Regions from separate parts of the Arthrobacter sp. SE2 genome, predicted to be linked through region 1. Evidence: predicted binding sites of a transcription regulator. Region 1 holds the regulator's gene; the other holds the start of a gene.
The links. The regulator HrcA, encoded in region 1, represses chaperone genes, less so after heat shock. The targets are predictions, from matches to a motif close to TTNGCACTCGNNNNNNNCGAGTGCNAA.
Positions count from the first base shown of each region.

Region 1 (9,521 bases):
ACCGCATGGATATCGAACGCGAACGTGGCATCACCATCAAGTCCCAGGCTGTCCGCATGCCCTGGGAACTTGACGGCACCAGCTACGCCCTGAACATGATCGATACCCCCGGCCACGTTGACTTCACCTATGAGGTTTCCCGTTCCCTCGCGGCCTGTGAAGGCGCAGTCCTCTTGGTGGACGCCGCGCAAGGCATCGAGGCCCAAACCCTGGCCAACCTCTACCTGGCGATGGAAAACAACCTCACGATCATTCCGGTGCTCAACAAGATCGACCTCCCGGCCGCCCAGCCCGAAAAGTACGCCGCGGAACTCGCGAACCTGATCGGCGGCAACCCCGAGGACGTGCTTCGCGTATCCGGCAAGACCGGCGTGGGCGTGGAGGCCCTGCTGGACAAGATCGTCCGCGATCTTCCGGCTCCCGTCGGCGACCCGGACGCTCCGGCCCGAGCCATGATCTTCGACTCCGTGTACGACACCTACCGCGGCGTGGTCACCTACGTCCGTGTCGTGGACGGCATGCTGCACCCGCGCGAGCGGATCCAGATGATGTCCACCCGCGCCACCCACGAGCTCCTGGAAATCGGTGTCAGCTCTCCGGAGCCCACGCCCTCCAAGGGCCTGGGCGTCGGCGAAGTAGGCTACTTGATCACCGGCGTGAAGGACGTCCGCCAGTCAAAGGTCGGCGACACCGTGACCAACCTGGCCAAGCCCGCTTCGCAATCCCTCGCCGGTTACGCCGATGCCAAGCCTATGGTCTTCTCCGGCTTGTATCCCTTGGACGGCACGGACTATCCCGTGCTCCGGGATGCCCTTGAGAAGCTCATGCTCAACGACGCAGCACTCATCTACGAACCTGAGACGTCTGCCGCCCTGGGCTTCGGTTTCCGCGTGGGCTTCCTTGGCCTGCTGCACTTGGAAATCACCCGTGAACGCCTCGAGCGCGAGTACAACCTCGACCTCATCTCCACCGCTCCCAACGTTGAGTACGAGGTCACGCTGGAGGACAAGCGGGTCCTGCACGTCACCAACCCGAGCGAATACCCCACCGGCAAGATCTCGGAGGTGCGCGAACCCATGGTGTCCGCCACCATCCTGGCGCCGAATGAGTTCGTGGGCGCCATCATGGAGCTGTGCCAGAGCCGCCGCGGCGTCATGGGCGGCATGGACTACCTCTCCGAAGACCGGGTGGAAATCCGGTACCGCCTTCCGCTGGCCGAAATCGTCTTCGATTTCTTCGACATCCTCAAGTCCAAGACCCGCGGCTACGGTTCGCTGGACTGGAAGGCCGACGGCGAGCAGGTCGCCGACCTGGTCAAGGTGGACATCATGCTCCAGGGCGAGCAGGTTGACGCTTTCAGTGCCATCACCCACCGCGACAAGGCCTACGCCTACGGCGTCATGATGACAGGCAAGCTGCGCGAACTCATTCCCCGCCAGCAGTTCGAGGTGCCTATCCAGGCCGCTATCGGTTCGCGGATCATTGCGCGTGAGAGCATCCGCGCCATTCGCAAGGACGTCCTTGCCAAGTGCTATGGCGGTGACATCACCCGAAAGCGCAAACTTCTGGAAAAGCAGAAGGAAGGCAAGAAGCGCATGAAGATGGTGGGCCGCGTGGAAGTTCCACAGGAAGCGTTCATCGCAGCCCTGACCACCGACGAATCCAAGGACAAGGCCAAGAAGTAATGCGGCTTTTCGCCCGGGACACCACGGGACAGGCGCGCACTGTAGCGGCGCGCACAGGACGTGCACGAGGGGAAATCAGTGCCTAGCGTTCTTCCCCTCGGTGATCCGGCACCTGCGGACGGACTCTTGCCGCCGCAGGTGCTCGACGGCGTCGATTCACGCAAGTTTGGACTATACGTCCACATACCTTTCTGTGCCGTCCGTTGCGGATACTGCGATTTCAACACGTACACCGCCACCGAGCTTGGCGGCGGTGCCTCCCAGGACGCCTACGCGTCTACCGCCATTTCGGAAGTGGAGTTCGCCGTCCGGGCCATGGACGCCTCCGGGCTGCCGCAACGGCACCTGAGCACGGTGTTCTTCGGCGGCGGGACGCCGACCCTGCTGCCTGCCGAAGATCTCGCACGCATCCTGACGGCCGCCGTCGGGCACTGGGGCCTGGAAGCGGGAGCCGAAGTCACCACTGAGGCGAACCCGGACTCCGTGACGCCAGAGTCCCTCCAGCTGCTCGCAGACGCCGGCTTCACCCGGGTTTCCTTTGGCATGCAGTCGGCGGTCCCTCACGTGCTCAAGGTCCTGGACCGTACACACACTCCCAGCCGGGTCCCGTTGGTGGTCCAATGGGCGCGCGACGCCGGCCTTGCTGTAAGCCTCGACCTCATCTACGGCACCCCGGGTGAGTCGATGGCTGATTGGCAGACGTCACTGGAGACTGCCTTGTCCTACGGTCCGGACCACATCAGTGCCTATGCGCTGATTGTGGAAGAAGGCACCAAGCTGGCGTCCCAGATCCGGCGCGGAGAAGTTCCCGGAATCGACGACGACGACCACGCCGCCAAATACGAACTCGCCGATCAGCTGATCAGCGCCGCAGGCCTGGACTGGTACGAGGTCAGCAATTGGTCCCGCACACCCGAACAGGCGTGCAAACACAACCTTGCCTACTGGCGGGGAGACGATTGGTGGGGCATCGGACCCGGCGCGCACTCCCACATGGGCGGCGTCCGCTGGTGGAACGTCAAACACCCCACCGCCTATGCCAACAGGCTCGGTAGCGGAGTGTCGCCGGCCGCTGGCCGTGAAACGCTCGACGCCGGAACCCGGGAAGTGGAACGCATCATGCTGGAGGCGCGCCTCGGAACCGGGCTTCAAGTCGACGCGCTCGACAAGGTGGGCCGGCACGCCGTCGCAGGCCTCATTGCAGACGGCCTGGTTGAGCCTGGAGCGGCCTTCCAAGGACGGTTGGTCCTGACACTCAAAGGCCGGCTACTCGCGGATGCGGTGGTCCGCCGGATCCTTCCGGACTAGCGGCAGGCGCTAGCGCCCGGCGCGGGAGCCGGCATCGGACCCGCGAAGACCGGCTACTTGATCCAGCGCAGGTTGAAACGGTAGCGGTGCGGCTGTCCGTGGTTGACGCGGATTCCGGCGGACACCGAGAAGCAGGTCACGGCGACCCAGATTGCCGTGGCAAGGACAGCGAACAAGTTTCCCACCACCGGGAGCAAGACAAGGACGTTGGCGAGCACTGCAGCAATCGTCGGAGGCAGGGTGAAGTTGAGCGCTTCCTTGGATTCCTGTGCCGTGAAGGGGCCACGTTCGCGGAAGATCAGGTAGATCAGAAGCGAAGGAACGCAGCCAAGGATCCCGCCGAAGTGCGCCAGTGTTGCCCACTGCCGGTCTTCCGAGGCGGTCAAGGGCAGCGCGTTGGCAGGAACGCCGTGGTACTGGGACTGGCCCGAGGTGCCGTCCCGATCGTCAGGAGCGTTGTCTGCCACAGTATCTTCCTTCGAGTATCTATCGGTGCAGTGTTGCTGTCCCAGAATACTTGCTCGGCACGCGATCAGCCGACCAACTCCTCTGCCCGGGGCACGCAATCATCACGGAACGGTCAGGAAATCGATCACTTCCTCCACGCGACCCAGCAAAGAGGCCTCCAAATCCGCGTAGCTGTGGACGGCGCCCAGAAGCTTCTGCCAACCCAGCCCGACATCTTCGGCCGTCTCATGCGGCCAGCCGAACGACCTCAGGATGCCGGTCTTCCAGTCCGTGCCACGCGCGATGGTTGGCCATTGCTCGATCCCCAACACCTTGGGCCGGATTGCCTGCCAGACGTCCACGTAGGGATGTCCCACGATCAGGACGTTTCCCGCGGCGCCCGGCAGTGTCATGGCGTCGGCAGCAATCCGCGACTCCTTCGAATCCGGTACCAAGTGGTCCACGAGGATTCCGAGCCGGCGGCCCGGGCCGGGGGAGAACCCGGCAATGGCCGCCTTGAGATCGTCCACGCCGTGCAAGGGCTCGACGACGATGCCCTCCACCCGGAGATCATCTCCCCACACCTTTTCCACGAGTTCGGCGTCGTGCTTGCCTTCCACCCAGATCCGGCTCGCCTTGGCGACTTGGGCCCGCTGCCCGGCGACGCGGACGGATCCCGATGCCGTCCTGCCTGCTTGCGCCGCGCCCTTGGCGGCCGCGGCGCGTGGAGCCGGCGGCACGAGCTTCACTGCCTGTCCCTCCAGGAGGAATCCGAATCCGAGCCGGAACGATTTGGCCTTTCCCCGCCGATCCTCAAGCACCACGATGTGCATGCCACCGGACTTCTCCACCCTGGTCACGGCCCCGACCCAACCGGACTGCACGTCCTCGAGAACCATCCCGCGTTCAACGGGCACCTCAGGCAGTTGCCGTTTGGCAGGCGAGGAGAGGTCTTGCGGGCCCCAATTGTCGTAAGACACGGTCTTCACACCACTTTGCGCTAGGGGGTTGGTCACGGTCCGTGGCATTTCCCAGGACCGCGCGGGAACCATGTTCGCCGCGAGCGGTACCAATGCTAACAACGAGGTGGCTCATACTAGACTTGTTAGCACTTGGGCATGTTGAGTGCTAATTGTTGAAATACCGGATTGTTGAGTACCGGCTGTTGAATGGAGGTGGGCAGTGAGCGAACCACGCAAGCTTGAAGTGTTACGCGCCATCGTGGAGGACTACGTTCACTCCCGCGAGCCAGTCGGTTCCAAAGCCTTGGTCGAACGGCACCATTTGGGAGTGTCGAGCGCCACCATCCGCAATGACATGGCCCTCTTGGAAGAAGAAGGCCTCATTGCAGCACCACACACCAGTGCGGGCCGCATTCCTACGGACAAGGGCTACCGCCTGTTCGTCGACCGTATTTCCGAGGTCAAGCCGCTTTCGGCCGCCGAGCGCCGGGCCATCCACTCGTTGCTTGAGGGACCAGACGACGTCGAGGACATCCTTGAGCGGACCGTCCGGCTCCTCTCCCAACTGACCAACCAGGTCGCCGTCGTCCAGTATCCGCACCTGAGCCGCGCGCGTGTCCGGCACATTGAGTTTGTCCTTTTGGCACCGCGCCAGGTCTTGGTGGTGTTGATCGCCGATTCGGGCAAAGTGGAACAGGGCGTTGTGCACGCAGCGACAGACGCCACTGACGAAGAGCTCATGGCCTTGCGGGCGCGATTCCTTGGAAGCATTGCCGGCTCCCAGCTCGACCTCATGCCGCAAGTCCTGCCCTCGGTGGTTGCCTTGTGCCCGCCGGCGCTTCGGAACCTTGCGGGCGCCCTTGCCCACGGCCTGGAAAGGCTTGCCGAGCGGAGCCGCGACGAACGCATGGTCATGGCGGGCACGGCAAACCTGGCCCGCTCCAACGTGGACTTCCCCTTGAGCATCGGTCCGGTCCTCGAAGCGCTTGAGGAGCAGGTGGTCATGTTGCGGCTGTTGTCGGACATGGCGGAGGACCCCCGGGGCGTCACGGTGAGCATCGGCCGCGAAAACCCCTATGACGGCCTGTCCGAGGCTTCGGTGGTTGCCACGGGCTACGGTCCGGGCAGCAGTGCCAAGATCGGCATTCTTGGACCCACCCGCATGGACTATCCCAACACCATGGCGGCCGTCCGTGCCGTCGCACGCTACCTTTCCCGCATTCTGGGCGGCTGACGGCCTCGGCTGGAAACCGCCTCGCAAGAAAAGCAGTGGAACCGTAAACAAGGAAGAGATATCGACTTTGAGCAGTCACTATGACGTTCTGGGCGTCTCGTCGGAAGCAACCGGCGAGGAGATCAAGAAGGCCTACCGCAAGCTCGCACGCAAGCTGCACCCCGATGTGAACCCCGGGGCGGGCGCTGCCGAGGAATTCAAGGCGGTGACCCACGCTTACGAGGTCCTCTCCGACCCCCAGAAGCGCCGCGTCTACGACGCCACCGGCAACGAGAACGGGACCGACAACGGTTTCGGCGGAGGCTACGCGGGCCAAGGATTCGCCTTCCAAGACATCTTCGACACCTTCTTCGGCGGAGGAGGAGGCGGCATGCAGGGCCCCGCATCACGCATGCGCCGCGGGCAGGACGCCCTGATCAGTGTGCGCATCGACTTGCGCGAGGCAGTGTTCGGTGTCAACAAAAAGCTTGAGGTGGACACCGCTGTCATCTGTCCCACGTGCGAAGGCTCATGCTGCCGTCCGGGCACCCACCCGGAGCGCTGCGACATCTGTGGCGGCTCGGGCCAGGTCCAGCGGGCTGTCCGCTCGATCCTCGGCCAGGTCATGACTGCCGCACCGTGTGGATCGTGCGAAGGTTTCGGCTCGATCATCAAGGATCCTTGTAATGAGTGCAACGGCCAGGGCCGCATCCGCAGCCGCCGTTCACTGACCGTCAAGGTGCCTGGCGGCGTCGCCACCGGGACCCGCATCCAGCTGTCGTCGCAAGGCGAAGCAGGTCCCGCGGGCGGTCCTCCCGGTGACCTCTACGTGGAGATCCGGGTCAACAGCGATTCCACCTACATCCGGGAAGGCGACGACCTTCACGCCACGCTGAGCGTTCCCATGACTGCCGCGGCACTGGGTACCGAGTTGCAGCTTGAGACTTTCGACGGTCCCCAGGAGATCGACGTCAAGTCCGGCACGCAGTCCGGCGAAGTCATCACCCTCCGTGGACTCGGCGTCACCCATCTCCGCGGCTACGGCAGGGGAGACCTCAAGGTGCACCTGCACGTTGAGACGCCCGGCAAGCTCGACGCCGCACAGGAAGACCTGCTTCGCCAACTGGCAAAATTGCGCGGAGAGCAGTTCACCGAAGGCAAGCTTGTGGCCAGCGGCGGGATGTTCGCGAAGCTGCGGGACAAGCTCGGTAACCTGTAGCGGTGAGCAACCCCGTATTCTTCACCGCAGCCGGAACGCTTGACGGGCTCGGCCCTGGTGACACTTTCGTGCTCGACGGCGCCGAAGCCAGGCATGCTGTCACCGTCAAACGCCTGGAAATCGGCGAAGCCGTCGATATTGCCGACGGCGCCGGAAAACGGCTCACGGGCACCGTGACCGAATCCGGGCAGGGAACCCTCACAGTCCTTGCCACCGCTGTCCAGGAGGAGCACCAACCAACCGTACGGCTCGTGTTGGTCCAGGCCCTCGCGAAGGGCGACCGTGACGAACTTGCCGTCGAGACGGCAACGGAACTCGGGATCGACGCCGTCGTGCCCTGGCAGGCGGAGCGTTCCATTGTCCGTTGGAAGGGTGACAGGGCGGCCAAAGCCCACGCGAAGTGGCAGTCCGTCGCCACGGCAGCCGCAAAGCAGGCGCGGCGCGCGTGGATTCCCGAGGTGCGTTCCGCCGTCGACGGCTCCGGCCTGGCTGCAGCGGTTGCCGCGGCTGACTTGGCGATCATCCTGCATGAGGACGCGAAACGTCCGCTGCGGGATGTCTTGGACAAGTGGCAGGCCGGGGTTTTCGACGCGGATACCGGAGCGGGTCGCGAAGTCCTGCTCATCGTCGGCCCGGAGGGTGGCATTTCACCGCGCGAAGTGACGAAGCTCAGCGACGTCGGCGCGGTCACCGCGCTCTTGGGCCACCACGTGCTTCGCTCGTCGACGGCGGGACCCGCCGCCGTCGTGCTGGCCAGTGACATTCTGGGGCGCTGGTAGCCCGTAGCGCACGTCCTGGATCAGCGAACGTCCTCAGCGAACGGTGAAACTTCGGGTATCCGTCGCGACGTCGGCATCGTTGGGTCCCACCAGGGAAACCCGCAATTCATAGCGACCCGCCCCGAGCCCCACTGTGAGGCTGAAGGCTCCACCTTGTCCGGGCACGGTAGAAGCAGTGGTCTGCCCGGCGAGGTAGGAGGACTTGTCGCCGTTTGAGTTCTCGCGGAGGATTTGCCAATGCAGTTTCTTCGAGGGGTCCGTGCTCCGGCCGTTGAACTTGACCGGACCGGCAGGCAAAGTCAGATCCTCCTGGGGGTCAATGATCCACACCGGCGCCACCATGGATGCGTCGCGGACCATCGGATCGCCTAGTTTGACCTGCCCGAATGCCATGTAGTCCGTGTGCCCGTCGACCAGGATGGTCACCTTGATCTGCTGTCCTGAGTCGATCAGGCCTGAACTCGCGGCCGCAGCGGTGGCGGTATAGACGAGTTCCTGGACCGCCCGCTGAGCCATCCCGGGATCCAGATTGGAATTGAACGCGTCGCGGGAAACATCGACCGTGACGACGTTCTTACCGGAAATCGAGGTCGCCAGGCTGCCTGGGTTCTGCCACGGCGTGAAGAAATCGTGATCCAACGGCTTCTGGGACATCATGATCCGCAGGGCCGTGGTGATGGGGTTCTCGTTGCCAGGGTTGTCACGGAATTCGCGGTACAGGAAGGTGTCCGTGTCGCTACGCCCGATCCAATACACGGGGATCTTGTTTGAGGCCTGGGTTGTTTCGAGCGGAGCATTGCTGTCCGGCACCGTCTGCAGCGCAACTGTCGGGGTGGGGATCGGAGTCGTTGATCCCTGTCCCGTGCGATCGGCAATGCAGCCCGACAGGAAAAAGGCAGCCGTCAAAGCGGTCACAAGCATCGCGGAGCGTTTCCGGATGCGTGTGCCGTGTTGAGTGACGGCTGGCCTGGTGATGGTGGATTCCTGCTCGTGTTCGGCCGCGGTGGTGCGGGGGAGTCATGCGCCCGGTGGCCGGGCACAGGGGCGTTTTGCCCATGAATCAGCTTGTCACAGTCTCCCGGGCCCCGGCTGGCGTTTCGATACCCCGGCGACCAACTGCAATCCGATTGATACGAGGTCGATGCCGAGTTGATACCAAAGCGGCATGGATCGGCCGTCCGCGGCCCCGCCGGGCACGGTCTGGAACCACCCCGGAGACTGGCTGGCGTAGGATTGAAAGCAATCCGAGGCCCGCGATCGTGCGCCCATCCAGCAGACGGACATCGGAGAAAATCGATGGACATCACCAAGCCGGAGGAGCAGAGGCCGCAAGGCCAGCACTATGACAGAATCATTGAACGGGCGGCCCAAGGCCGGCAGCGTTGACACAGGTCCGGCCGAGTTCCCACACTCTGTCCCGGGCGCCCGGACGGAAGTTGTCATCTTTGACAACTCGGATCAGATGGTTCAGACCCTTGGCAGCCATGACGAGGCGTTGCGCTACATCGAAGCCCAGTTCCCCGGCGTCGACTTTCATGTGCGCGGCAACGAGCTCTCCTTCAGCGGACCGTCGAGCGATGTTCCCCGGATCATGCGGCTTCTGGAAGAAGTCCGCGGCCTGGTCGGCAAGGGCACGGTCATCACCCCGGACGTGCTGCAGCAACTCGTGTCCTTGTTGCGCAGCCAGTCCCTCCAAAACCCCGTGGAAGTCCTGACCCACAACATCCTTTCGAGCCGCGGGCGCACCATCCGCCCCAAAACGCTCAACCAGAAGAACTATGTCGACGCCATCGACGACAACACCGTCATCTTCGGGATCGGTCCTGCGGGCACGGGCAAAACTTATCTGGCCGTCGCCAAGGCTGTTCAGGCACTGCAGCTCAAGGAAGTCAGCCGTATCATCCTCAC
Region 1 covers NZ_JBZAYA010000018.1:49,877-59,397, forward strand. Annotated here, with positions in the region: gene lepA (translation elongation factor 4) at 1-1,685, shown strand, start outside; gene hemW (radical SAM family heme chaperone HemW) at 1,764-2,993, shown strand; gene AC4CS3_RS19745 (DUF4870 domain-containing protein) at 3,047-3,460, opposite strand; gene AC4CS3_RS19750 (DUF3097 family protein) at 3,563-4,420, opposite strand; gene hrcA (heat-inducible transcriptional repressor HrcA) at 4,623-5,636, shown strand; gene dnaJ (molecular chaperone DnaJ) at 5,704-6,834, shown strand; gene AC4CS3_RS19765 (16S rRNA (uracil(1498)-N(3))-methyltransferase) at 6,837-7,613, shown strand; gene AC4CS3_RS19770 (GerMN domain-containing protein) at 7,647-8,534, opposite strand; gene AC4CS3_RS19775 (PhoH family protein) at 8,956-9,521, shown strand, end outside.

Region 2 (22,224 bases), on a different contig from region 1:
CAGGTTGCCAGCGTTGCCGCGATCTCCGCCCAGAGCGATGAGGTTGGCGAGCTCCTTGCCGAGGCTTTCGGCAAGGTCGGCAAGGATGGTGTCATCACCATCGAAGAGTCCTCCACCACGCAGACCGAACTGGTCCTCACCGAGGGCATGCAGTTCGACAAGGGTTACCTGTCCCCGTACTTCGTCACTGACGCGGAACGCCAGGAAGCTGTTCTGGAAGACGCGCTCATCCTTATCAACCAGGGCAAGATCTCCTCGCTGCAGGAATTCCTACCGCTTCTCGAGAAGGCCCTGCAGGCTGCCAAGCCGCTCTTCATCATTGCCGAGGACATCGACGGCGAGGCACTGTCCACGCTGATCGTGAACCGTATCCGTGGCACCCTGAACGTCGTTGCCGTCAAGGCTCCGGGCTTCGGTGACCGCCGCAAGGCCATGCTGCAGGACATTGCCACACTGACCGGCGCACAGGTTGTCTCCCCGGAGCTCGGCCTGTCCCTCGACCAGGTTGGCCTCGAGGTCCTCGGCAGCGCCCGCCGGATCACCGTCACCAAGGACAACACCACCATCGTTGACGGCGCCGGCACTCCCGAGGACGTCGCAGCCCGCGTCGCCCAGATCCGTGCAGAGCTGACCCGCACCGACTCCGATTGGGACCGGGAAAAGCTGCAGGAAAGGCTTGCAAAGCTGGCAGGCGGCATCGGCGTGATCAAGGTCGGCGCAGCCACCGAGGTCGAGCTCAAGGAAAAGAAGCACCGTATCGAGGACGCAGTGTCGTCCACGCGTGCTGCCCTTGAAGAAGGCATCGTCTCCGGTGGTGGCTCCGCCCTCATCCACGCCCTCAAGGCACTGGACGAGGACGCTGCCGTCAAGGCACTGGAAGGCGACGCGGCTGCCGCCGTCGGCATCGTCCGCCGGGCCCTGACCCAGCCGCTTCGCTGGATCGCCCAGAACGCCGGCTTCGACGGCTACGTCGTCGTCGCCAAGGTTGCCGAGCTGGAAGACAACCACGGCTTCAACGCGAAGTCCGGTGTGTACGAGGACCTGATCGCCGCCGGCGTGATTGACCCCGTCAAGGTCACCCGCTCCGCGCTTCAGAACGCCGCATCCATCGCAGCCCTGGTTCTCACCACCGAGACCCTGGTTGTCGAGAAGCCGGCCGAGGAAGACGAGCACGCAGGTCACAGCCACTAATCCTGGTTGTTTGATGCGCGAGGCCCGGTCCCCTTTGGGGCCGGGCCTCCTGCATTTGGCCCGCCGTTTCGGCGCAGACGGGCCCACAGTTGGTACCGGGCAATCACCCTGTGAACGCCCAGCTAGGTATGGCTCAATTGAAGGATGGGTGCTCTTCGGATGAATTTTCGATTGGCATTGAACATTACGAATCAGTAAGATTTATGGTTCGATCTAGGTCATTGAGGGGCATTGTGGTGTCAACTGTGCAAACGGCAGCTTCTATCAAGGGGCAGAGTCGTTCCAGTATCACCAGCCGAAAGTCAAAGTTCCGCCCCGAAATTCAAGGCCTGCGCTCGCTTGCTGTGCTCATGGTGGTGTCCTACCACGTGTGGTTCGGCCGCGTTTCCGGCGGCGTCGATGTTTTCCTCTTGGTCTCTGCTTTCTTGATGACACTGCAGTTCACAAGCCGTTATGAGCAGGGCCGCCCCATGGACCTGCTGAGGCACTGGCTTCACCTGTTCCGCAGGCTGCTTCCGGCCACTGTGGTCGTTCTGCTGGGTACATTGGCCGCAATTTTCGTGGTGCTCCCCAAGACCCGTTGGGCGGCTTTGGTTGACCAGGTCTGGGCATCGCTTTTCTACGTCCAGAACTGGCTACTTCAGCGGGAGGCAGTCAACTACTACGCCGCTGATCATAGCCAGGCGAGTCCGCTCCAGCATTTCTGGTCGCTATCGATCCAAGCCCAGGTCTTCATCCTGTGGCCGGTTATTTTCGCGCTCGTCGCCGTGGCTTGTAAAAAGTACCGCCTTCGGTATCGTGTCGCATTGTTGTACGTATTTGGCCTGCTCTTCGCGGTCTCGCTCACCTATTCAGTCATTGCGACCGCAACCGACCAGACGACTGCCTATTTCGACACGTTTGCCAGGCTGTGGGAGTTCGCCATAGGAACGCTGGTTGCCCTCAGCCTGCCGGCGTTGAGGTTCTCGAAGCCCGTCCGCGTGATGATGGGCTGGGTGGGCATTCTGGCAATGTTGAGCTGTGGGATCGTGCTCCAGGTCCAGACGGCTTTCCCTGGCTTCGTGGCCCTCTGGCCCACCCTGGCGGCGGCCTGCGTTATTGTTGCCGGCCAGACGGGCAGCCGTTTCGGTGTTGACCGGATCCTGAGCTCCAAGCCTCTCGTACGCCTGGGCGACAACTCCTACGCGTTGTATCTGTGGCATTGGCCGCTGCTGGTCATCTCTCTCATCTGGACCGGCAAAGACCAGGCCGGGTGGCTCTCGGGGACTGTGATCATTGCGGCCGCCCTGGTTTTGGCTTTCCTCACCACAAAGTTCGTGGAGAAGCCGTTGCGGGAGTGGAAATGGCCGGAAGTGAACCGGCGGCGTGCCGCCATTGCGATGGTCGCCTGCTTGGCTGTTGCCGTTGTTCCTTTGCTCGCATTCAATGTGCAGCAGTACGTGAGCGCCAAAATTGCGATGGCCCAGGCGGAAAAGGACAACCCGGGCGCTGCTGCCTTGGTGCCCGGCTATGTTAACGAAGTCAGCCCGAAAGCAGCTCTCCTTCCTACCCCGGAAAAATTGCCACAGGACTGGGCGGGCCTGTCCGACCACTGCAGCGGGGATCTGAAGCCTGCCTCGAACATCCTCCAGCCGGGGTGTAATCAAAACAGTCAACCCGCTGGATCGGACCGCACCATCCTGGCGCTGGGTGACTCGCATGCGCAGCAGTGGTTGGCGGCATTGGCTCCTTTGGCAGAACAAGAGCAATGGCGCCTGTACAACCTGCTGCTCGGCGGCTGTCCGTTCACGGTGGACACCTCGGGGCTGAGCTCGGAGTGCAAGGATTTTGATGACGCCGTTCACCAGCAAATCGACGAGCACCCGCCGAGCGCCGTGTTCCTCGTGGGAACTGCAGCCGTTCCATCGTCACCCGATGAAAAATTGACCGTCGGGTTTGAAGACACCGTGAAGATGCTCACAGACAAAGGCATATCCGTCATTGCCGTTCGTGACAACCCGAGATTCGACTTCAACATGGCAGACTGCGTCGTGACCAAAGGACAGCACAGCCCCGACTGCAATCCCGGCGAGGCCCAGCTGCTTGCGCCGCAAAACCCACTCGCATCACTTCAAGGCAAGTACGTCGGCTTGTCCATACTGGACATGACCGATCTGATTTGTAACGGCGGCGAATGCCCTGGCGTTGTAGGTAACACCTTTGTCTACTTGGACAACAACCACCTCTCCAAGACCTATGTGGCGAGCATGGCGCCCATGTTCAGGGACCGGTGGCTGGCCGCGACCGGATGGAGCTAGCCGGCCCGAGCTAGGCTGTCGAGCGGCTCGACGGCTGGTGCGGGGTGCTGTTGCTCACATTGCCCTGGCGGAATATGGGGATCGGCGGCGAGGTTCTACTATTTATTCAGAACCTTTCTGCACAGGCCAGTCCCGTAATGACGGGCTGGTCATCAGCTGCAACCCCTACCAGAGCAACCCCCAAGAACCAAGGTAAGAGGCGCACTCATGACCCAGCCCGAACACGATCCCTTTGGCTTTGTTGGCCTGACCTACGACGACGTCCTGCTGCTGCCGGGCCACACCAACGTCATTCCTTCCGAGGCTGACACTTCCTCCCGGATCTCCAAGCGAATTTCGGTCCAGACGCCGCTGCTGTCGGCCGCCATGGACACCGTCACCGAGTCCCGTATGGCAATCGCTATGGCCCGGCAGGGCGGCCTTGGCGTCATCCACCGCAACTTGTCCATCGAAGACCAGGCCGACCACGTCGACCGCGTCAAGCGCTCCGAGTCCGGGATGATCACCAACCCCCTGACCATCCACCCGGAAGCCACCCTTCAGGAACTGGACGAATTGTGTTCGCGTTACCGGGTTTCCGGCCTGCCTGTCATCGACCCCGATGGCCGGCTGCTGGGTATTGTCACCAACCGCGACACACGCTTCGTGCCGGAGTCCGACTTCCCGCTGCGGCTGGTCAGCGACGTCATGACCAAGATGCCGCTCATCACGGGCCACGTAGGCATCAGCCGCGAAGAGGCCTCGCACAAGCTGGCCACCAACAAGATCGAGAAACTGCCCCTCGTTGACGAGCAGGGACGCCTCAAGGGCCTTATCACCACCAAGGACTTCACCAAAGCGGAGCAGTACCCGCTCGCGACAAAGGACGAGGAAGGCCGTCTCCGCGTCGGCGCCGCCATCGGGTTCTTCGGCGATGGCTGGGAACGGGCCATGACCCTGATCGACGCCGGTGTCGACGCACTGTTCGTGGACACCGCCAACGGCCACTCGCAGGGTGTCCTGGACCTGATCACGCGCCTGAAGTCCGACCCAGTTGCCGCGCACGTTGACATCATCGGTGGCCAGGCTGCCACCCGTGAAGGGGCCCAGGCACTGATCGACGCCGGTGCCGATGGCATCAAGGTGGGCGTGGGCCCGGGCTCCATTTGCACCACCCGCGTTGTTGCCGGTGTGGGCGTCCCCCAGATCACGGCCATCTACGAGTCCTCGAAGGCCGCCATCCCTGCCGGTGTTCCGCTGATCGCCGACGGCGGCCTGCAGTACTCGGGCGATATCGGCAAGGCCCTCGTGGCCGGTGCCGACACCGTCATGCTCGGCTCTTTGCTGGCTGGCTGCGACGAGTCGCCCGGTGAGCTGATCTTTGTGAACGGCAAGCAGTTCAAGAGCTACCGCGGCATGGGTTCCCTGGGTGCCATGCAGTCCCGTGGCAAGAACACGTCCTACTCGAAGGACCGCTATTTCCAGGCGGATGTTTCCGGTGATGACAAGCTCATCCCGGAAGGCATCGAAGGCCGCGTCGCATATCGCGGGCCGCTCTCCTCGGTGGCATACCAGCTGGTCGGCGGCCTGCGCCAGACCATGTTCTACACGGGTGCTCCGACCATCGCCGAACTCAAAGCACGCGGTAAGTTCGTCCGCATCACTGCGGCCGGGCTCAAGGAGTCCCACCCGCACGACATCCAGATGACCGTCGAGGCCCCGAACTACGGTTCCCGCTAGGCGTAATTCCTGTCACAGGCAGTTTCAAGCGAGCCCGCCACCTCCCAGATGGAGGTGGCGGGCTCGCTTATTTACGGGGCATCGCCCGTCGTCACGCTGTACGTCACCCTGCCGGTACATCGTGCCGCACTGGGATAACCTAGAGCAGTGACTTACGAGATTGAGATTGGCCGTGGCAAGCGTGGGCGTCGTGCCTACTCCCTGGATGACATCGCGATCGTCCCCAACCGCCGGACGCGCGACCCCAAGGACGTTTCCGTCTCCTGGCAGATTGATGCCTACAAGTTTGAGATGCCAGTGATCGCCGCACCCATGGACTCCGCGATGTCGCCTGAATCGGCCATCGCCCTTGGCCGGCTGGGCGGCCTGGGCGTCCTGGACCTTGAGGGCTTGTGGACTCGGTACGAGGATCCCCAGTCCGTGCTGGACGAGATCTCTGCCCTTGCGGATGAAACGGCCAGCCCGACGGTCACCCGGCGCATGCAGGAGCTCTACAAAGCGCCCATTCAGCCCGAACTGATCACCACGAGGCTTGCGGAAATCCGAGCTTCGGGGGTGACGGTGGCCGGCTCGCTGACACCGCAGCGCACCCAGGAGCACTACAAGACCGTGGTGGCCGCCGGCGTAGACATTTTCGTCATTCGCGGCACCACCGTCTCGGCCGAACACGTCTCCAAGAACCATGAGCCCCTGAACCTCAAGCAGTTCATCTACGAGCTCGACGTCCCTGTGATCGTCGGCGGGGCCGCCGGCTACACCCCGGCCCTGCACCTCATGCGTACCGGAGCGGCCGGCGTCCTGGTGGGCTTCGGCGGCGGCGCAACGACCACTACGCGCCGTGCGCTCGGTATCCATTCGCCGATGGCTTCCGCCATTTCCGACGTCGCTGCTGCCCGCCGCGACTACATGGATGAGTCCGGTGGTCGGTACGTGCACGTGATCGCCGACGGCGGCATGGGTTCTTCGGGTGACATCGTCAAAGCCATCGCCATGGGCGCCGACGCCGTCATGCTCGGCAGCGCTTTGGCCCGTGCAGAAGAAGCCCCGGGCAAGGGCTGGCACTGGGGCCAGGAAGCCCACCACCTTGAGCTGCCCCGCGGCGACAGGGTCAATGTCGGCACCGTGGGTCCCCTCGAAGAAGTGCTCTTCGGGCCGGGCCACCACACCAACGGCACCTCCAACCTGATTGGCGCGCTTCGCCGTTCCATGGCGACCACGGGCTATTCGGACCTGAAGGAGTTCCAGCGGGTCGACGTCGTCGTCTCGCCTTACTCCGGCGGGTAGCTCCCGCTCGGGCCGCTGTAGCGCTCGCGCGAAACCCTGCCCAAGCCGCTGGACAAGAAGTAGTGTGGGGAACTACGGGTTTGTGCGATGGGAGGCGTCCAATGAGCAGTGCTGCAGATGGTTCGCAAAGGATTGATGCATCAACGGGTGCATTGAGTCCGCAGGCGCGGGCCAGATCCATCGAAGTTCTCAAGGGCACCACCGAACCCGGCAAGGAACTCGACATCCTGATTGTCGGGGGAGGCGTGGTCGGGGCCGGTGCGGCTTTGGACGCGGTGACCCGCGGCTTGTCCGTGGGTATTGTCGAGGCCCGGGACTGGGCTTCGGGCACGTCGTCAAGGTCCTCGAAGCTGATTCACGGCGGGTTGCGATACCTGGAGATGCTGGACTTCGCGCTCGTCCAGGAAGCCCTCCAGGAACGCGGATTGCTGATCCAACTGATCGCACCGCACCTCGTCCGGCCGGTTCCGTTCCTGTACCCGCTCACCCGGCGTTTTTGGGAGCGGCCTTACGTTGGTGCCGGGATTTTCCTCTACGACACTCTTGGCCTCACCTCCGGCCACAGCCGCGGTGTGCCCATGCACAAACACCTCTTCCGGCGCGGCACACTGAGGGCCGCACCCAGCCTCAAGAACGATGCCTTCGTCGGCTCCATTCGCTACTACGATGCACAGGTTGACGATGCCAGACTGGTGGTCAATGTCGTCCGGACTGCGGCGCATTACGGTGCGCATGCCGTGAACAGGATGCGCGTGGTGTCGTTCGTGCGCGAGGGCGAACGCGTCGTGGGCGCCAAGGTGGAAAACCAGGAAGACGGCAGCGTCATCGAAGTCCGCGCCAAGCAAGTGGTCAATGCAACGGGAGTCTGGACGGACGAGACCCAGGCCATGGTGACGGATCGCGGCCAGCTCAAGGTGCGCGCCTCCAAAGGCATCCACCTTGTGGTCCCGCGCGACCGCTTCCAGTCGACGGTGGGATTGATCCTGAGGACCGAAAAGTCGGTGCTGTTCGTCATCCCCTGGGGGCGGCACTGGATCATCGGCACAACGGACACCGACTGGAAGCTCGATAAGGCGCATCCTGCCGCGTCCACGAAGGACATCGACTACGTTCTTGAACATGTCAATCGTGTCTTGAAGCGTCCACTGACCCGTGAGGATGTTGAGGGCGTGTACGCGGGCCTCCGTCCGCTGCTGGCGGGGGAGAGCGACTCCACGGCCAAACTTTCACGCGAACACGTGGTGGCGCACCCCGTTCCAGGCCTGGTGGTCGTTGCGGGCGGAAAGTTCACCACGTACCGGGTCATGGCGAAGGACGCGGTGGACGAAGCGACGCGGGCCATGGACGAGCGCGTACCCGCGAGCTGCACCGACACCATCCCGCTCCTGGGCGCTGAAGGCTTCAAAGCCGCATGGAACCGGCGGGCGAGAACCGCTGATGAGGCCGGGGTCCACGTCGCAAGGGTGGAACATTTGCTCAACCGCTATGGCTCCATGACCCCGGAAGTCCTGGCGATCATCAAGGACAACCCGGCCATGGCCGAGCCGCTGCCGGGGGCAGACGACTATTTGGCGGCGGAGGTCGTCTATGCCGCGACCCATGAGGGTGCCCGCCATGTCCATGATGTCCTGACCCGACGCACCCGTATCTCGATCGAGTCGTGGGACAGAGGTGTTTCCGCTGTCCCTGTTGTCGCTAAGCTGATGGGAGAAATTCTTGGCTGGAGCGACGCGCAGCGGGAAAGCGAAATCAAGCACTACCTGGCCCGGGTGGAAGCTGAACGGCTTAGCCAACAGCAGCCCGACGACGAATCGGCCGATGCTGCGCGCATGGGTGTCGATGACATCGTTCCCCTCCGCTGAGCGGCCCGGGTTGGCTGGCCACACTGGAGGGAAACGACTTGGCGGAACCACTGGACCCGTATGATGCCGAACTGACAACGCCGGAGACCGTCATCCTGGAGATGGAAGCGGTCGACAAAACAGATGCCGCGGGGCAGCTCGCGGAAAGGCTCTACGCCGCCGGGCGCATCACGGACCTTGAGGGCTTCCTCGAAGTCGTCAACTCGCGCGAACACCAACTTGCCACAGGGCTGCCGGGCGGCATTGGCCTTCCGCATGCCCGCAGCGAGTTTGTTTCCCGGGTCTCCATTGCCGTCGGTGTCACGAAGTTCGGTCACTCATTGGACTTCGGCGCCAGCGACGGACCGGCCACGCTGGTCCTGCTCATCGCTACGCCCGCCAGTTCATTCTCGGACCACTTGGAAGTCCTCGCGACCTTGGCCCGCTCCCTTTCCAAGGAATCATTCAGGGAATCCCTGAGGCGCGCCCACGACCCCGAAGTCATCGCCGAACTGATCAACTCCAGCCTGGTGTTCTTCGACCACTGAGATTGGGGCAGGCCCTTTCGTGTCGCGTTCCGCGCCACGCAGGGACCCTGCCCTGCCCCACTCTAGGAGGGGCAGGCCCTTTCGTGTCGCGTTCCGCGCCACGCAGGGACCCTGCTGCCCCACTCTAGGAGGGGCAGGCCCTTTCGTGTCGCGTTCCGCGCCACGCAGGGACCCTGCTGCCCCACTCTAGGAGGGGCAGGCCCTCCCGTTTAGCTGTTCTACAGCTTGGCGAAGTACGGTTAAGGGGTGTTGAAAACCGCTCTGAAGCCCCGCTGGATCGCAGGACTCGTCTTCGCGCTCCTGCTCTCCGGGGTGTTTGTGCTGCTCAGCCAGTGGCAGTTCGGCAGATCCACCCAGAGCGATGTCCCGGTTGACGACCCCGCTGTTGAGCAAGTCAAGCCGCTTACCGGGGAATTGCAGCCCGGAACGTTCTTCCCGGGTTCGGCGTCAGACCAAATGGTCAGCGCCAAGGGTAGTTACGACCCCGCCAAGCAGGTCCTTGTGGAGGGCCGGCTGCTCGCCGGGCAAAAAGGGTACTGGGTAGTGACCGCGTTTGCGGTCGACGGCGCCCCTGCACTCCACGGCGTCGGCGCAACCGCGAAGACCTGGATCCCCGTGGCCCGCGGCTGGGTAGCCGATCCCGCCCAAGCCGGGCCGCCGCCGTCGGGCACTATTGAACTGACCGGACGGCTCCTGCCGTCCGAGGCACCGGTGCCAAACGTCGACGCCGGAGCGGGTCGCGCCTCTGCGGTTTCGGTCGCCGAACTCATCAACACTTGGGAAGTCTCAAGCTATCCCGGCTTCGTCGCCGCGACGTCCGAAGTGTCGGCGGGCAAGGCCCTCGCACTTCCGGCGCAGCTGAAACCCTTGAATATCCCGGCCCAACCACCCAACCAACAGATCAATTGGCTCAACCTCTTCTACTCCGTGGAATGGGTGGTCTTTGCAGGATTCGCCCTCTACATCTGGTGGCGGATGGTGGCCGATGACTACCGGCGCACCCTCGAAGAAGACGAGGACGAGCCCGACGACGAATCCCCATCAGACGATTTGCCAGCAATTACCAAGCCAGAACAGGTAAAGCCATGATTGAGCCCAAACCGGCCATCCAGCCCGAACAGTCCGGAGAATCCGCCGCGAAGCCAAGCGCGGCCAAGAAACGCCGCTTCGGTGGAACGACGGCCCAGATCCGCTCGGCCCTGAAGTTCTACAAAGTCATGGCCTACCTCACCGGCACCATGCTGCTGCTCCTGTGCGCCGAGCTCGTTGCACGCTATGTGTTCGGTGTGTACCTCTTTGCCGGCGGGACCAACGCAATCACCGGCCAGCCCTTCGGTTTCGGATTCGCCGACGCCGAGTCCAAGGCGGTCCTGGGCGGCGTCAACGTCTCCATCGCCGTGCTGATTGTCCATGGCTGGATGTACGTGCTGTACCTCATCTCGGACTTCCGCTTGTGGTCGCTCATGCGCTGGCCGTTCACGAAGCTCATCCTGCTCGCCTTGGGCGGCGTTGTCCCTCTCATGTCCTTCATCGTGGAGAAGAAGTTCCACTCGGAGGTAGAGATGGAGCTCGCCGCGAATCCGCAGGCGTCCAAGCGCTACTGACGGGCCTGGTCCGGCGACATTGTGAGATCGCTAACGTCGGACTGTTTTCGGAGCTGATTCCGCGCTTCACGACCGGTTTCAAGGTGCACCGGGGCATCCCGGCAAAGTAGGCTGTTACGGTGACTACTCCCACCGCACCCTTCAGTTCTGAAGCTCAGACTTCCCAGAAGCCGGTGCTGGTTGTTGACTACGGTGCCCAGTACGCGCAGCTGATTGCCCGCCGCGTCCGTGAAGCGAATGTGTACTCGGAAATTGTTCCGCACACGTTCACCACCGAGCAGCTTCTGGCCAAGAACCCGGCAGCGATCATCCTCTCCGGCGGACCTTCAAGCGTTTATGCCGAGGGTGCCCCGAGGGTTGGCGCGGACCTATTCGAGGCCGGCGTCCCGGTCTTCGGTATTTGCTACGGCTTCCAGGCGATGGCGAACGCGCTCGGCGGCAAGGTCGCACAGACCGGTTTGCGGGAGTACGGCGCCACCGAGGCCACGACCGTTGGCGAAGCCCGCTCCATCCTTGCGGGTGTTCCGGACTCCCAGAACACCTGGATGAGCCACGGAGACTCCGTTCACGAGGCTCCTGACGGCTTCGAGGTCCTGGCGACCACTGCGGGCGCACCTGTGGCTGCTTTTGCGAACGAAGAGAAGCATCTTTACGGCGTGCAGTGGCACCCGGAGGTAAAACACTCTGTCCACGGCCAGCAGGTTCTGGAGAACTTCCTGTTCAACGGAGCCGGACTGAAGCCGAACTGGACCACCGGCAACATCCTCGAAGAGCAAGTGGACCGGATCCGCCGGCAGATCGGCGACTCCAAAGTCATCTGCGGCCTCTCCGGCGGCGTCGACTCGGCCGTAGCCGCAGCGCTCGTGCAGCGCGCCGTGGGCGATCAACTGACTTGTGTATTCGTGGACCACGGCTTGCTGCGCGAAGGCGAAGCCGAACAGGTCGAGCGCGACTTCGTCGCCGCAACCGGCGTCAAACTCTATGTCGCCAACGAGCAGGAGCGATTCCTGTCCGCCCTGGCCGGGGTCAGCGATCCCGAGACCAAGCGCAAGATCATCGGCCGCGAGTTCATTCGTGCGTTCGAGGAAGCAGAGCGGGCCATTATCGCCGAGGCTGCGTCCGAGGGCGAGAGCATCAAATTCCTTGTTCAGGGCACCCTGTACCCGGACGTCGTCGAATCCGGCGGCGGCGAAGGTGCCGCGAATATCAAGAGCCACCACAACGTGGGCGGCCTTCCCGAGGACCTGCAGTTCGAACTCGTTGAACCGCTCCGCGCCCTGTTCAAGGACGAGGTTCGCGCCGTGGGCGCGCAGCTCGGCTTGCCGCAGGAAATCGTCGGACGCCAGCCGTTCCCCGGACCCGGCTTGGGCATCCGCATTGTGGGCGACGTGACCAAGGAACGGCTCGACCTCCTTCGCAAGGCGGACGCCATCGCGCGGGCCGAACTCACAGCGGCTGGACTCGACAACGACGTCTGGCAAATGCCTGTCGTACTGCTGGCCGACGTCCGCAGCGTTGGCGTGCAGGGCGATGGCCGCACCTACGGACACCCGATCGTGCTGCGTCCTGTTTCCTCCGAGGACGCCATGACTGCCGACTGGTCGAGGCTTCCGTATGACCTCCTCGCCAGGATCTCCAACAGGATCACCAACGAGGTTGACGGGGTCAACCGCGTCGTACTTGATGTCACCAGCAAGCCGCCGGGAACCATCGAGTGGGAATAGCATTCTGAGTGACCGGCCCCTGTTTCAGGGGCCGGTCACTTTGTATTTCCCCTGAAATCAGGGCTAATTTGCCTTTGCGTCAGTGTTGCGGTGCGGACTGCCGGTCGATTCCCGCTACCCTCGAAAGTATGCCGATTTGGTCCAAGTCGTCTCGAGCTATAACAGAAAAGAAGGCAGCGGTGTCAGTAGGTCAAAGCCACGAAGAGGGTTCTGTAGAGCTCCGGAAATGGCTGTCAGGGCTCAAGCCCGTGACTGGCGCGGACACCATGCTGCGCTTCGTCAAGACGCCGGAAGGGTCGATAGACCTCAGCAATGGCCACCCTTCAGGCCTGGCACAGCTCCTTGCCGGGCGTCGGACCCGGCTTTCCACCCTGATCCGCGATCGCCAGCAGTATCTTGTTGCCGCGCGTGCCGCCAGGAACCTTCGCTCGAAGATCTTCGAATTGGGAAACGACCGGGGGATCGACGCCGGTTATCTGTCCTGCGGCACGGTCGTGTGGACCTCGGCTGTCGGCGGAAAGCCCCAGCGAGTCTCCGCCCCTGTCATGTTGGCCGCAATCTCACTCACGGCGCGGCCGGGCGAAGATGACTACGAGCTGCAACTGACCGAACAAGCGGGCATCAACCCGGCGTTGGTCCGGCACTTGAAGAACGTCCATGGAATCGTCTTTGACGTCAACGCCGTGAGCCGCATGGCCTACAACACCGCGCGCCTTGACCCCCTGCCGGTCCTCGACCGTCTTGCCACACTGGTGCAACCGATCCACGGTGCGGAAGTAACCCCCAATCTCCTCATCACGACGTTGGCGGATCTGTCCGGGAACTTGGACGACCCCTGGATCAACGAGAACAGCAGCGTCGTTGCCTCCCTGTTTGAAGCCGCCAACGGCGGCGAAGTGGAACCCGAACCCATCAAATCCGGACGGTTCCCGAACCTCGACGAGCGCGACCCCGCCGAAGAATCGCTCCTCCTGGATGCGGACTCGGATCAGCAATACGTCGTGGATGCCGTCCGGGCAGGGGATTCGCTGGTCGTGAGCACCCCGCCAGGCAGTGGCCAGACACAGACGGCCATCAACGCGATCGGTGCCCTCGTCAACGAGGGGAAATCGGTGCTTGTGGTGGGTGACCGGCGGGCGAGCCTCAACGGCCTGGCGGCTCATTTTGAAGCCCTGGGCCTTGAATCGATGCTGTTCAGGCCGGGCAACGGTGCCACGCCCCAGCAGCTCAAAGGCCAGCTGGTCAGCGCGATCATCCGCAACGAAAAGTCGCTGGAACCGCAACTTGCGAATCTCCACAAGACCCTGACCGAGCACCGCCATGCGCTCATGGACCATGTCGCGTCTTTGCACAACGTGCGCCAGCGCTGGGGATGCTCTCCCTACCAGGCAATGCAGTCCCTCGCGGAACTGACCTCCATCCACCCGGCCCCCGCCACGACGGTCCGCTTGAAGCGCAGCGTGCTGGACAATATCAAAGACCGGGCTGAGCTGGCTGAACGATTGCGACGCGCTGCCGAGCTTGGCAGCTTCAGCCGTGCATCGACGTCTAGCCCCTGGTACGGCGCGCGTCTGGTCACGCGCAAGGAGACCGAGGAAGCCCAGCAACTGGCCAGTAGTGCCGCCGAACAACTTCCCCGGCTGCGGGATCGGATGAACCAGGTTGCGGAGCACTCCGAAATCCGGCTTGGGGCGAACTTCGCCGAATGGGGCGCGCAGCTTGAGCTCCTGATGGCGGTGCGGGAAAGCCTGGACAAATTCACCCCTGATATTTTTGACCGGCCAGTCCACGATCTGATTTCGGCTACCGCTACCTCCGCTTGGCGCCGAGAGCGGGGAGTCGAGATGCCCTCGATGCAGCGCTCCCGCTTGCGTCGCGTGGCGAAGGAATATGTCCGCCCCGGTGTCCACATTGCGGATCTGCACAGCTCCTTGGCGCTCGTTCAGGAACAGCGGGCACTGTGGGCCCAGTACGCGACCAGCCAGCGCCATCCGGCAGTGCCGTCCGGACTTGCGGACCTCGGCGCCAGCTACCGTGAACTGGACCGGGATCTGCGCCGTCTGGGCGATTGCCTCAAACACACGGCCGGTGGCGGCGACCTCCACGCGACCCGTTACGAAGATCTCATGGACCGTCTTGAGCGCCTTGTGGCGGACACGGGAACCCTTGAGACGCTCCCGGAGCGCACGCTTTTGGTCGAGAATATGCGCGAGCACGGACTCGCCGAGCTTCTTGCTGACCTGGCTGAACGCGAAGTGCCTGCCGAATCCGTTGCCGCGGAACTTGACCTCGCCTGGTGGCAGTCTGCCCTGGAAGCGATGATCAGCGGTGACGACTATCTCGCGATGTCCGACGGCGATTCCCTCCGCCGCCTCGAAGCGGAGTACCGTCTGGCTGACCACGCGCACATCGCCAGCGGAGCTGCCCGTCTCCGGTGGAAACTCGCCGAAATGTGGCGGGCTGGAATTGCTGAACATCCCCGCCAATCGGAACTCCTCCGGAACCTGATCAAGGATGGCCGCGTTACCCTCTCGGCGCTCAGCGCCCAGGCGCCTGCCCTTGTCTCCCGCTTGGTTCCCGTGTGGTCCATCAGTCCGTACCTGCTGACCAGCCTCTTGCCCGCAGAGCAGAAATTCGATGCGGTGGTGATTCTCGACGCCGAGAGCACATCCTTGCAGGCCGTGCTGCCGGCCATCGCCCGAGCCCAGCAAGTGGTTGCCTTTGGCGACGCGAAGATCGCCAATGCCCGCACTTTCAGCGTTGCGGTGGAGCCACCCATGGCCGGTGCCGCAAGCCAGGACACAGTGGACAGTGCATTCAGTGCTTTGGCCCGGGTCCTGCCCACGTGGCAGTTGAACTGGGTGTATCGGGCGGTTGACGAAGATCTGGTACTCCAGTTGAGCAAGAACTACTACAACGGCGGTCTGCGTCGGCTGCCGGACGGGCAATCCGTGACGGGGCTGGACCGCTCGGTAGTAGTTGAATACATCCCGGATGGCACCGGCTTGCCGGGGGCGGATCACGAAGGTGTTGAATCGGTCGCCGCCGAAGTGAACCGCGTTGTTGACCTGGTGTTTCAACATGCCAGCCTTCGGCCGCGGACCTCGCTCGCCGTGGTCACCGCAAGCCTTCGCCATGCGGCAAGGATCGGCGAAGCCATCAGGCTCCAGCTTCCTAACTATCCGCTTTTGTCGGGTTTCTTCAACGCCGGTGCGGAGTCTTTCCGCGTGGTGGATTTGGAGCGCGCACAGGGACTGGTCCGCGACCACATCATCTTCTCCTTGGGCTTCGGGCGCACTCCGCACGGCCGGGCGCTGCACAGTTTCGGGCCCCTGTCCGTCGAAGGCGGGCGAAACAAATTTGCCTTGGCAATGACCCGTTCCCGGAGATCGATGCACGTCCTGAGCTGCTTCCGTCCGGAGGACCTCGATCTGGACCGGCTGGCTCACGGCGCCGTTGATTTCCATGAACTCCTTGACCGTGAACTGTCCGGGAATTCGGAACTGGGGACACCTGCCACCAGGGCTGCTGCCAGCGAGCAAGCGCTCGGTGAGGATCCGTTGGTGGCGGATCTGGGTGAGCGACTCCGTGCCCGTGGAGCCCGGGTGTGGCACCACTATGACGGAGCCTTGGACATTGCCGCGGCAGCCGACCCCGTGCACACCATAGGCCGTGATGACACCGAAATGCCCACCCCGGTGGCCATTGAATCGGATGGCACGGAACGATACCGCCGCATGAGCGTCAGGGAGCGCAGCCGGCTGCGGCCCCAATTGCTGGAACGACTTGGCTGGCGTTACATGTCCTTGTGGACCATTGAAGTATTCACTGATCCTTCGTCCTGCGCTGACCGCATCGGGTCCTACTTGGGACTGGAGAAGCCGGTAGCACCCTCGTACGGTGCCGTCCAGGATGGATTCCTGGACATTGATGTTGAACAATTGGAACTGAACAGTCAGGCGGAGTCGGCCGCGGCCGGACCTGGCAGTACGGAAGGCCCTGGCTCGGGACCGGCGATCCCCTAAGGAAGCGCAATGGCGGAAAGCAAAAGCACTCAATCCAAGCACCCTGCGGACGCCAGTGCCGATGCGGTAGGCGCTGATATCGAGTTGGACGATCAGGAGAAAACAAAAGTGAAGCCCGCGCCCGAGCGGAAGCATGCGGGAGAAAGCATTCTGCCCAAGAAAGCCTCCGAGGACGATCCGCGCCGCTGGGGTGATGAGCCTGGCTACGACCACGACGCCTGGCTGAAGGAACAAAGGCCCCCGCACTGGGGCTGAATATTTCATGGCCGGTTGTCAGAGGGATTGACGAGGACAAAGAACAGTTTCCCGCGAGTGGAAGCTCCGGCGAGGATTTCGGCCTGTTGTGGACTGGCGGCGACAACCACAAGGCCGTCCGCCTCGTTCGTGCCCAACCAGTGGTTCGCTTTGCCTCCTTGCGCGGATGTCCACAAAACCGGGACCGCCGATGCCAAGAGTTCGGATTTCTTGCCAGGCTCTTCAAGTCCATCTGCTGCGGTGAGCACAACGTTGACCAACTGGCCGGGCGAGATGAGCTGAATTGAAGCGGGATCGGCCATGCGAAGTGGAACGGCCGCCGTCGCGGGTGCGGTCCCGGTCAGCAGGCCCGGTCCCAGGAGTTGGGCGTCCGTGGGGATCTGCCCCTTCTGCAGCGGCGAGGCAAGCTGCTTTCCGCCGTATCCGGTTCTCGGGGTGAGTGCCCCGGCTGGAATTCCATCAGGAAGGACATCGAGGGGTTTGAGGTCGGTATCCGTCAAAGTGGACCCAGCGGGAAGATCCCGTGCGGCCGCCAGGACCGTGGCTCGTCGCTCCGAAGCGGGAGTCAGCTGATGGACTGCGATCCCGGCGGCCACGCATAGCAAGAGGGCCACGACGAGGCGGCGGTTGCGGTTTAACCAGCTACCGAAGCTGCGGTGTTTGGATGGTCCCGCGGTAGCGCCCCGGCGCCCGCCAGCCCTGAAGGGAAGAGCCTGAAGACGGCGGGTGCGGGCCTTGTTGATCGGTGCGAGGAGTCTATCGCGCGGAAGCGACAATGATCCGGCGGACATGGGGTCCGGGGGTACGTTCGGGATTGCGGGCATGGTGCCACGCTAACCGGGCACGCAGGCCCGCGGCAGGGCTTTATTGAGCTATGTGGAACGTTGAGCTATGTGGAAAACCGGGAGCAGCTGGAAACCGCAATCAGCTCGCGGCAGCCGCCGGAACCGACGCTGGAGCCGGAGGCGCAGCTGGTGCGGCGGGAGCGGCCGAAACGGTGCTTCCCTTGGAGTCCCGGGAGTCGGTGCGGTAGAAGCCCGATCCCTTGAAGACGACGCCCACGCTGTTGAACTTCTTACGCAACGACCCTTGGCATTCAGGGCAGTCGGACAGGGAGCTGTCCGTGAACGACTGAACGATGTCAAAGGCATGTCCGCAGTCTTTGCAGGCATAGGCATATGTGGGCACTGGTGATCCTCCTCCGGGACGAACTACAGGTCCTGTGCTGCCAAGGCGGGTTGTTCCGTCCATTAGCAGTCCTAGGGCCTGAGTGCCAATTCTATCATCCGGAGTGGGGGCCGCTACCACAAAATGTGGCGGAGAAGACAGGTCGGAAGCCCCGATCAACCGGCCGGAACCAGCCGGACGATCCGGTAGGGGGTAAGTGCCTCCGCCACGGGCTTGTCGAACGGTTCGGCCGGGATCGTCCCCGCGGCCAGCACTTCGTGGTCATATACGACGGCGACAGTCGGCGGACGCCGCCCGTCGGCGTCGAGCTTGTCGAGGAGCCGATCGTAGTAACCGCCCCCTTGGCCGATACGGTTTCCGTCTTCATCGACGGCGGTGGCCGGGAGGAAGATTCCAGTGGCATCCCCGATGACGTCGCTGTCGAATCGTTCGCCCACCGGCTCGTCAATCGGTGCGTACTTTGAGCGGACAAAGGCCGTATCCGGTGTCCAATAGACCCAGCTCAGAAGCCGTTCCGGTTCACAGACGGGAAGAAGGATCCTGTGGCCGGCGGCGTGGAGCGCCGCAAGCAAGGGCATTGTCGGCGGCTCGGCGGCCACTCCGACATAGGCCGCAAAAGTCGACGGTTTCCCCCGGGCAACGGAATCCGCCCATGAGAGGCCACCGAGGGCAATCCCCGTTCCAGCGTCAGCGCGCTGTTGCCTGGTCAATGTCAGCCGGCGCTTGCGGTGGTCCCGGCGGATATCGTCTTTCAAGGTCATTTTTGCTCCAGTTCACGCTGCTTTGCGGCTTGAGGACGGGGAAGAAACAGTGGAGTCCCTTCTATCCGCACAGGTTCCTTTTGCCCAATGTCCAGCTCCTTCCGTTAGATTAGTCCGGTGACTTCCAACAACTGCACCGTCCGCAAGGCCGTTATCCCCGTTGCCGGACTCGGCACCAGGTTCCTGCCTGCTACAAAAGCCATGCCCAAAGAGATGCTCCCGGTAGTCGACAAGCCGGCCATCCAATATGTCGTCGAAGAAGCCGTGAGCGTGGGACTCAACGACGTCCTCATGATCACAGGCCGCAACAAACGTGCGTTGGAGGACCACTTCGACCGGGTACCGGCTTTGGAAGCGACCCTCGAGGCCAAGGGTGACACCACCAAGCTGGACGCGGTGCAGGCTACCAGTAACCTCGGCGACATTCACTACGTCCGTCAGGGTGACCCCAAGGGGCTGGGACACGCGGTGTTGCGTGCAAAGCAGCACGTCGGGTACGAACCTTTTGCCGTTCTTCTCGGTGACGACCTTATCGACGCCCGGGACACACTCCTGAGCGACATGATCGAGGTCCAGCACAAAACCGGTGGCTCCGTTGTGGCCCTCATCGAAGTGGAGCCCTCCCAGATCAGCGCCTACGGTTGCGCGGACATCGAAGATATCGGCGAGGACGGCTACGTCCGCATCAAGCAACTTGTGGAAAAGCCTGCTGTCGATGAAGCTCCGTCCAACTTGGCCGTGATCGGCCGCTACGTGCTTCACCCCTCGGTTTTCGACGTTCTCGAGAAAACCGAACCGGGCCGTGGGGGAGAGATCCAGCTGACGGACGCGCTTCAAGTACTCGCTGCGGGCGACGGCGAAGGTAGCGGCGTCTACGGAGTCGTCTTCCGCGGCCGTCGGTACGATACCGGGGACAAGCTCAGCTACCTCAAAGCTTGCGTCCAGCTTGCGTGCGACAGTGAAGACCTCGGGCCTGGCTTGCGTGAGTGGCTGCCGGGCTTTACCGCCGGCCTCAGCAAGTAGCTGCCCGTGTGGGGGTCGGCCATTTGGCCGGTGACGCTGGAGAGCGGCGACCTCATGTTGCGTCCCATTCATTTCCGGGACAAGAAGGAGTGGACCGAGGTCCGCTCACGCAATAGTGAGTGGCTGGCGCCTTGGGAAGCATCCAACCCGGCCCTTGGCGGTCGCCTGCCGAACTACCGGCAGATGGTGGCTTCCCTTAACGCGCAGGCTCGGCAAGCCAGTGCCCTTCCGTTTGTGATCACGGAGCGGATTCCCGGGTTCCCGGAGCCCAGGATCGTCGGGCAGCTGACGGTCTCCTCGATTATGTGGGGATCGGCGATGACTGCCACCCTTGGCTATTGGGTCGACCAGGCCCGGGCCGGTCGCGGAATAGCGCCCACTGCGGTTGCCATGGCGACCGATCATTGCTTTGAGTCCCTTGGCCTTCACCGGATGGAGATCAACATCAGGCCCGAGAACGGGCCGAGCCTGCGGGTCGTTGAGAAGCTGGGATTCCGTGACGAAGGCCGCCGTGAGCGCTTTCTTCACATAAACGGCGAATGGGCTGACCATCGAAGCTTTGCATTGACCTCGGAGGAGGTCCCTGGGGGTTTGCTGGCTGCTTGGCTGAGACGCGGGGCCAACTAGTCCGCTGGGGTGTATGAGAGTCGGTAAATCCGTTGATTTGCCGACTCTCCGGCGACACACCGTGGGCAATGCGGTAGCCTCCGCGTATTTGCTTCTACGGTTTTGATTGTGGACTTCCCTCTCAGCAGCTCGGTGATATTGGTCATTGCTGTCGCGCTGTGGATTGTTTGGGTTGCGCCATACATACTGCGGAATCGTCACAACCACGTCCAAGTGGCCGGTGACATCCCAGCAGATGTGATCGACGAAGACGCTCATGAACTGCAAGCCGGGGTGGTTCTGTCAATCACCCCTCGGCAGGAGAAAGCAATGGAAACCATGCAGAGCACCGCAACCGCATTGCCCGAGGTACCGGCTGGCGTCGGCGAACGGCGTGATGCTGCATCGGACGCGGCGGTCTTCAAAGTCAGATACGGGCGCTGCGCCCTTGCTCTCGCCGGGCTCCTCCTGTTACTCACGGCGGCCGTTTCCGGCGTGCTGCGCATTCTTGGCCTCGTTTCGGGCTGGGTGCCATTGGTATCCATCGTCGGCGTGGTCGGTACCGTCTTCCTGCTTCGCCGGCTGGCCATCAGGGACCGCAGGGCGAAGATGAACAGGGCATTCCGCAATGCAATGGGTCCCACGGTTGAGAGTCCCCGCGTCGGTCGTCCGACCTCCGACCGCCCGGCTACCAAGATCTTCGACGCCGAAGCCCATGCCCGAGAAGCGACCCGCCTGACCGCCGTCGAACTTCGTCAGGCCGCCCTCAACGTTGCCGTCGCCGCCGGCGACAACACAGTCCGGTTTACGGCGGAATCCAAGGAATCCGAATGGCAGCCGGTGGACGTTCCCAAACCAACATACGTCGACGCAGCCAAGGCACCCCGGCCGGCACCAGAACCCCTCGACTTGCCTGAAGCTCCCAAGCCCCTCGGTAAGCCGACGTTGAAGCCGGCCAGCGCGCCGTCCGCGGCCCCGTCGGTCCAGGCGCAGCACGGCAAGCCTCAGAGCGCGCTCAGCAACCTCGACGACGTTTTGCAGCGCCGCCGGGCATAGCCTCCCTTGACTACTGTCTGCGTCGCAGGTGGCACCGGACAGGTGGGGCGTGAAGTCGTCCGTTTGGCGCTCGACTCCGGACTAGGCGTGACGGTGCTGAGCCGCCGCCCGCCGTCGGGCACGTCATCGGTCCATCACGACGGCGCCCGCTACTTTCAGGCTGACGTCACCACAGGCGCCGGGCTGCCGGAAGCCCTGCATGGGGCCGACGTCGTGATCGATTGCTTGGAAGGGCAGATCGGGAAGGCCCGCAAGAATTTCGCCGACGGCGGCGCGCACCTGCTCGCCGCGGCCGCCGGTGCCGGTGTCCGTAAAGCGGTTCTCCTCTCCATCATTAACTGCGACCAAAGCAACGCGGCGTTTTACGTCTCCAAAGCAGACAAAGAACGGGTCTACGCCAATTCGGCGCTTGAGACGGTTGTTGTGCGGGCCACCCAGTTCCACAGCCTCGTGACGGCGGTTTTCCAGGCCGGGGCGAAAGTCCGCCTCATCCCGGTCTTCAAAGGCGCACGCTTTCAAACGATTTCGCCGGCGGATGTGGCGTTCGAGTTGCTTGCCGAAGCCGTGGGGGAGCCTTCAACAGAGCGGCACCGGACACGAACCATCGGCGGACCGGACATCCGGACCATGCGTGAACTCGCTGAGATCTGGCGAAAAACTACCGGACATGGGCGGATCGTGGAGGTGCCATTGCCAGGAGCGATGGGCAAATATCTTCGGAGCGGACTGAATTTGGTGCCAAGCCAGCGGACGGGAACAGACACGTTCGAGTCTTGGTTGGCAAAGCGCGAAGATAGTTTGTAGCCTAGGGACACTGGCAACGCACGGTTGACTAGGGGCTATAGCTCAGTTGGTAGAGCGCTTCGTTCGCATCGAAGAGGTCAGGAGTTCGAATCTCCTTAGCTCCACAGTGAAGGCCCTTTGACCTGCGGAAACGCTGGGTTGGAGGGTCTTTCTCGTTCCTCATTCTTGGAACTGCGTCACGCCACGCACCTTTTTGGCGCCCGGACTCCTCCGAAACCCCGGAATCCCGGGCTCGCAGTCCGTTGAGGGCACCGAAAACCTGCTCGGCGTGATGCAGCCCCTGTCGAGCCTTAGGTCA
Region 2 covers NZ_JBZAYA010000012.1:137,746-159,969, forward strand. Annotated here, with positions in the region: gene groL (chaperonin GroEL) at 1-1,191, shown strand, start outside; gene AC4CS3_RS16950 (acyltransferase family protein) at 1,395-3,488, shown strand; gene guaB (IMP dehydrogenase) at 3,696-5,207, shown strand; gene AC4CS3_RS16960 (GuaB3 family IMP dehydrogenase-related protein) at 5,355-6,491, shown strand; gene AC4CS3_RS16965 (glycerol-3-phosphate dehydrogenase/oxidase) at 6,593-8,353, shown strand; gene AC4CS3_RS16970 (PTS sugar transporter subunit IIA) at 8,392-8,880, shown strand; gene AC4CS3_RS16975 (SURF1 family protein) at 9,127-9,969, shown strand; gene AC4CS3_RS16980 (DUF3817 domain-containing protein) at 9,966-10,484, shown strand; gene guaA (glutamine-hydrolyzing GMP synthase) at 10,604-12,208, shown strand; gene AC4CS3_RS16990 (AAA family ATPase) at 12,337-16,233, shown strand; gene AC4CS3_RS16995 (hypothetical protein) at 16,243-16,488, shown strand; gene cpaB (Flp pilus assembly protein CpaB) at 16,494-17,312, opposite strand; gene AC4CS3_RS17005 (FmdB family zinc ribbon protein) at 17,413-17,676, opposite strand; gene AC4CS3_RS17010 (5-formyltetrahydrofolate cyclo-ligase) at 17,832-18,437, opposite strand; gene galU (UTP--glucose-1-phosphate uridylyltransferase GalU) at 18,555-19,460, shown strand; gene AC4CS3_RS17020 (GNAT family N-acetyltransferase) at 19,515-20,087, shown strand; gene AC4CS3_RS17025 (hypothetical protein) at 20,397-21,122, shown strand; gene AC4CS3_RS17030 (SDR family oxidoreductase) at 21,129-21,926, shown strand; tRNA gene AC4CS3_RS17035 (tRNA-Ala) at 21,958-22,030, shown strand; gene AC4CS3_RS17040 (VOC family protein) at 22,217-22,224, opposite strand, start outside.
Region 2: a site for HrcA is predicted at 17,739-17,765, ahead of AC4CS3_RS17005 (FmdB family zinc ribbon protein). Genes of this name have one in related genera too.